2 regions of the Sodalis sp. RH22 genome follow, and region 2 is predicted to be linked to the other one. Evidence: predicted binding sites of a transcription regulator. Region 2 holds the regulator's gene; the other holds the start of a gene.

Region 1 (3,211 bases), 1.3 Mb from region 2:
AGCGACAATCAGCGAAACGATAATTCCGCCCAACATCAATAAGGTAATCAATGCGGCCAACCTGACCAACGTACCGAATATCAGGTCGCCTTGTTTACCGGGGGCATGCCGTGCCGGCGTATTGTCAGCCATAGAGTACTCTTTTTGTTGGTTCGTAATCCCTTCCCGTAAGGGAAGGGACGAAACACAAGGACTTAGTAGAGCGCTTTACCGTTACTGTCTTTGATATTGGCCTTCCAGGCGGCGCGGATCTGTTCGACCACGTCCTTTGGCAAGGTGGCGTAGTCAAGGGCGTTAGCCTGGTCGGCACCCTTGTTGTAGGCCCAATCGAAGAATTTCAGGGTTTCGCGGCCCTGCTCAGGCTTGGTTTGGGTAGTATGCAACATAATAAACGTGGTGGAGGTGATCGGCCAGGCATTGTTGCCCTTCTGGTTAGTCAGATCCTGGGCAAAAGATTGCTGCCAGTTGACGCCTTTCGCCGCCGCGCTGAAGTTATCCTGCGTCGGCATTACCGGCTTGCCGTCGGCGGAAATCAGCTTGGTGTAGGCCAGGTTGTTCTGCTTAGCGTAGGCGTACTCCACATAACCGATGGAACCCGGCAAACGCTGGACAAAGGCGGCGATGCCGTCATTGCCCTTGCCGCCCAGTCCGACCGGCCAGTTAACCGTGGAACCGGCGCCGATTTTTTCTTTCCAGGTCGCATTCACCTTGGACAGATAGCTGGTGAAGACAAACGACGTGCCGGAACCATCGGCGCGGCGTACCACGGCGATATTCTGATCAGGCAGCTTCAGGCCCGGGTTCAGCTTGGTGATGGCCGGGTCGTTCCATTTTTTGATGTTGCCCAGGTAAATTTCACCCAGGGTATGGCCGTCCAGGGTCAGTTCGCCGCTTTTGATTCCCGGTACGTTGATGGCCAGCACCACGCCGCCAATCACGGTCGGAAATTGGAATAAACCTTCTTTCTTCAGGTCGCCATCGCTTAAAGGAGCATCGGACGCGCCGAAATCAACGGTATTGGCGATAATCTGTTTAATGCCGCCGGAAGAACCGATGCCCTGGTAGTTAACTTTTACGCCGGTTTCTTTTTGATAGGTATCAGCCCATTTAGCATAAACCGGGGCGGGGAATGTGCCGCCGGCACCTGTCAGGTTGGCGGCAGCGAACGAAGAAATACTCGCCAGGGCGAACGTAGCTGCTACAACACTGGCAACGGTGGTATGCATCAGTCTCATAATCCCTCCTGTGGGATATTTAAAATCGGCCCATGGCCGTTTTCTTCAATTATTATAATTGCTGCAGGAGGGAAAATAGGACAATTAGGTTACAGATACATGTCGGTAATATGACATTTTTATGACACCGGGATGGGTACCTATTTTAATGGCATATTAGCCTTTTTTTTCAATCCCCGCCTCCGCAATCCGATCAATTTCGCGCATAATGCCGGCGGCCGGCCGATGGCGCGCCAGTTCGCCGGCCATATACGCCATATAGGGCGCGATATGGGAAAAAATAGCTTTATAGCCGGCGCAAAGATGATTATGCCACTGGCCCCCGATGCGGTGAATACGGTGCTTAGGACAGCCGCCGTGACAGGCAAACCGATAGTCGCATGACAAACACGGCGTCGCCACATTGGCTTTTAGCTGGCCGAACTGGCGCTGTTTTTTCCCACCGGCCATGGCGGCCAGGTTCCCTGTCATCAGGTTGCCCAGTCTATGCTCAGGGTAGACGAAATGATCGCAGCTATAGATATCGCCGTTCTGCTCGACGATCAGGCCCTGGCCGCAGGTGGGCTGCATCACGCACAGGCTTGGCATCACGCCGCACCAGGCGGCCAGCGCATTATCGAATAGCTGCACAAACACCCTGCCGACATCATGCCGTACCCAGTAGTCAAACAGGGTATTGATAAACGTGCCGTAGGCTTCGCCGCTCACCGACCATGGCGTCAGCGTTTTATCCGCCGTCGACCGGGGATAAATCAAGTCCCCCCGCGCGGCTCCGGACAACCTTTGTTCCACGGCCGGGATAAATTGCACATACTGCGCGCCCAGCTCTTGCGTGATAAAAAGATATATTTCCAGCGGCGCCTGGGCGGTTTTATCGTTCACCACGCTCAATACATTGTAATCTATATGATATTCCTTAAATATCCGGATGGCGTTGATCACGCTGTCAAATACCGGCCGGCCGCTGGCGGTATGGCGATAATGATTATGCAGCCTGGCGGTGCCGTCCACGGAAATACCCAGCAGGAAATGATTATCGGCAAGAAAACGGCCCCATTGATCGTTTATCAATACGCCGTTGGTTTGCATGCTGTTGGTAATCCTTTTTCCCCGGGCGTAACGCTGCTGATAGCGCAGCGCGGCGGCATAAAAGTCAATTCCGGCCAGGGTCGGCTCGCCGCCCTGCCAGGCAAACATGACCTCGTCGCCAGCGCTGGCGTCAATATACTGCTTAATAAATTCCCTGAGCACATCGTCGGCCATATGCTTCGACGCCGATGCTCCGGCGGGTAACAGGGTATTTTTTTTGTCCACATAAAAACAATAATCGCAGTGAATATTGCATTGATAACTGGTGGGTTTCGCCATCAGGGAAAACGGGCGTTTCATAACCGCGACTCCAAACAATATTGCGCGTCAAATACCATGCCGCACCGGCAGCGGCGGCAGTTAACCGGTAAATTCATCCGGCAACAGTCCCTGTAGCTTGAGCTCACTGCCATGGCGGATAGCGGTTTCCGTTTCGCAACCCGCGTATTCGGCAATTTCACGCCAGGTCCATTCATAGCCCGGCCATTGCCGGTATAAATAGTGAATGCCCAGTAATACCCGTTGCTGGGATTTATCGTAGGCCATGCTGGCCAGCCTTTTTTCCGCCTCGCCCAGATCACGCGCCAGCCGCATGAACAAATAGACATTCAGGCGCGGATAGCGGCATAAAAACCGCTGCGGCTGATAGGGGGTAATGCGCGTTACCGTAGCGGTGCGCTGCACGCGCGAGGAACAGTGGTAAAACGTATTACCGAACAGGCTGCGGTAGCCGAAAAAATCACCGGGGCCGAACAGGCGGATCAGGCACACCTTACCGTTCTCCAGCATATGGTACAGCCCCACCAACCCACTGTGCAGGTAATAAAAAGAGAGGGCCTCATCCTCCTGGGGATAAATGCGCGTTTGCTTCGGCAACTGATCCAGCC
Region 2 (3,211 bases):
CACCACCTCGATATCCAGCCAGACGGGCGTGGGCCCCGGGTAATCGCTAAACGAGCGCAACTGCGCCTCGATGTCCGCCAGGTCGCCTTTTATCAGGCGCAGGGCCTGGGTCTCCGGGATCAAAACCGGGGAAATGTCCGCCACGCCCCCGGCGTCGAAACTGACTATATTGATCTGCTTGGGCTGCCCGGTCTCATCAAAACTCAAGGCGATGGGCGAACCGCAATAGCGGATATGCTGCTGTCCGCCCACGCACTGCGGGCGGTGGATATGGCCGAGGGCGATATAATCCGCCGGAGGAAACAGCTGGGCGGGAAACGCGTCCAGGCTGCCGATATAAATATCGCGTACCGAATCGGTGGTGGCGGCGCCCACAGTGGTCAGGTGTCCGGTGGCGATAATCGGCAGCCGGCCGGGCAACTTGGCGCGCAGGGCCAGCGCCCGGTCATATAGCGCCTGGTAATATGCGGCGATGGCGTCCATCAGCGCCCGCTGTTTATCATCCCCCGATTCTCCGGCGCGGCTGGTCAGCACATCCCGCGGGCGTAAAAAGGGGATGGCGCACAGTATCGCCCCCGGCTTTCCACTACGATCGTTCAGTACAAAAACCGGTTGCCCGCCGCTGTCTTCGCGGTCGCCGTCGGCGTTGTCGTCATCGTCCCGGGCGCCGAACCCGCCGCCGGCGATAACCCGGGTATGCATGCAGGCCAGCAGCGCCCGGGATTCGTTCAGTGTCGCCACCGCGTCATGATTGCCCGCCAGTATGATCAGCTGGCAACCGGTCGGCTGCAACGCCACCACGAAACGATTGAACAGTTCGCGGGCATAGCTGGGCGGGGTGCCGGTATCAAAGATATCGCCGGCCACGATCACCGCGTCGATATCCCGTTCTGCCACCTGCGCCACCAGCCATTGCAGGAAGGCGCGGTGCTCCCGGGCGCGGTTTTTGGTGAAAAACGACTGACCCAGATGCCAGTCAGAAGTGTGAATGATCCGCATGACGCTCCAGCCAGAGTGTAAAAGTCAGGGCGAGAGTATAAACCTTACCCCGGGCGATGCCGACGTAAAGCTGTTAATTTGGCAACCCGGGACGAAAAAAAACCGCCATCCGCTATGCTTCTGGCACGATGGGCTGATTTTAATAAATCTGTCATAAAAGTGACGCATAATGCCCGGGCACGTTAACCGCAGAGATTAATGGCAGGAAAAAATGGCAAAACGCATATTAGTCGTGGAAGACGAAGCGCCGATTCGTGAAATGGTGTGCTTCGTACTTGAACAGAATGGCTTCCAGCCCATCGAAGCCGAAGACTACGGCACGGCGGTCAGCCGTATGGCGGAGCCTTATCCGGATCTGGTATTGCTCGACTGGATGTTGCCAGGCGGTTCGGGAATTCAATTTATCAAACATATGAAACGCGAGGTATTGACCCGCGATATTCCGGTCATGATGCTGACCGCGCGCGGCGAGGAGGAAGACCGGGTGCGGGGGCTGGAAGTGGGCGCCGATGATTATATCACCAAACCGTTCTCGCCCAAGGAGCTGCTGGCCAGGATCAAGGCGGTGATGCGCCGTATTTCGCCGATGGCGGTGGAAGATAAGATTGAGCTGCAGGGCTTAAGCCTGGATCCGTCGTCGCACCGGGTAACCTCCAACGAACTGGCCCTGGAGATGGGACCGACCGAATTTAAACTGCTGCACTTTTTCATGACCCATCCCGAGCGGGTATATAGCCGGGAACAGTTGTTAAATCATGTCTGGGGCACTAATGTGTATGTTGAGGACCGGACGGTTGATGTGCATATTCGCCGCCTGCGCAAAGCGCTGGAAACCGGCGGTCACGATCGGATGGTGCAGACGGTCCGCGGCACCGGCTATCGTTTTTCCGCGCGCTATTAGCGCGGTATAAGGGGAGCTCTGCCGGTGCTGGAACGTTTATCCTGGCGTAAGATTTTGCTGGAACTGGGGCTGTTTTGCCTGCCGGCCCTGCTGTTGTCGCTTTTTGTCGGCCACCTGGCCTGGCTGTTGGTGGCGGCGCTGCTGGCCGCGCTGGTGCGCAACTATTATTACCAACTGCGGCTGTCCCGCTGGTTATGGGTCGATCTCCGGCATACGCCGCCGGAAGGGCGGGGAAGCTGGGAACCGCTGTTCTATGGCCTGCATCAGATGCAGTTGCGCCACCGGCGGCGGCGGCGTGAACTGGCGACATTGTTCAAACGCTTTCGCAGCGGCGCGGAAACCTTGCCTGATGCGCTGGTGATGTTGACCGACGACGGCCATATTTTCTGGTGCAACGGCCTGGCGCAGCAGCTGCTCGGGTTTCGCTGGCCGGAAGACAACGGCCAGCATATCCTTAACCTGCTGCGCTATCCCGAATTCAACAGCTATATCCAGGGCCAGTCGTTCGAGCGCCCCTTGACCCTGCTGCTCAATAAGCAACGTTACGTTGAATTCCGCGTGATGCCCTATACCGACGACCAGCTGTTAATGGTGGCCCGCGACGTGACCCAGATGCGCCAGCTGGAAGGCGCCAGGCGCAACTTTTTCGCCAATGCCAGCCATGAACTGCGTACGCCGCTGACGGTGTTGCAGGGATATCTGGAAATGATGAACGACCAGGATATGGATGAAGCCATGCGCGCCAAGGCCATCCACACTATGCAGGATCAGACGCAGCGCATGGAGCGCCTGGTCAAGCAGTTGCTGGTGTTATCCCGTATCGAGGCCGCGCCCCAGGGCGAGGTCAATGAACGCGTCGATATTCCGGCCATTCTCAAGCGCCTGCAGCAAAGCGCCGGGGCGCTCAGCCAGGAACGGCATGAGATCGTGTTCCGGGTTAATGAACAGTTGCTGGTGCGCGGCAATGAGGATCAGCTGCGCAGCGCGATGTCGAACCTGATATACAATGCGGTCATCCATACGCCGCCGGGCACCCGCATCGAGGTGTGCTGGCAGCGTACCGCTGAGGGCGCGCAGTTTCAGGTCAGCGATAACGGGCCGGGCATCGCCCCGGAGCATTTACCGCGCCTGACCGAGCGTTTTTACCGGGTTGACAAAGCCCGTTCGCGCCAGACCGGCGGCAGCGGCCTTGGGCTTGCCATCGTTAAGCACGCGCTCGGCAATCATGACGCCCATCTTGATGTTATCAGCGAGCCGGGCGCGGGTACCCGCTTCTTTTTTACCTTGCCCAACCGGTTGATTGTCCTCCCC

What was found. The regulator PhoB, encoded in region 2, activates phosphate uptake and scavenging genes when phosphate is short. The targets are predictions, from matches to a motif close to CTGTCATAAAACTGNCNNAT.
Region 1: a site for PhoB is predicted at 1,344-1,363, ahead of pstS (phosphate ABC transporter substrate-binding protein PstS). Genes of this name have one in related genera too.

What each region holds. Positions count from the first base shown of each region.
Region 1 is NZ_CP178731.1:3,898,158-3,901,368, reverse strand. It holds gene pstC (phosphate ABC transporter permease PstC) at 1-132, opposite strand, end outside; gene pstS (phosphate ABC transporter substrate-binding protein PstS) at 195-1,235, opposite strand; gene ACL2XN_RS17680 (anaerobic sulfatase maturase) at 1,392-2,624, opposite strand; gene ACL2XN_RS17675 (Crp/Fnr family transcriptional regulator) at 2,685-3,211, opposite strand, start outside.
Region 2 is NZ_CP178731.1:2,558,366-2,561,576, reverse strand. It holds gene sbcD (exonuclease subunit SbcD) at 1-999, opposite strand, end outside; gene phoB (phosphate response regulator transcription factor PhoB) at 1,211-1,900, shown strand; gene phoR (phosphate regulon sensor histidine kinase PhoR) at 1,925-3,211, shown strand, end outside.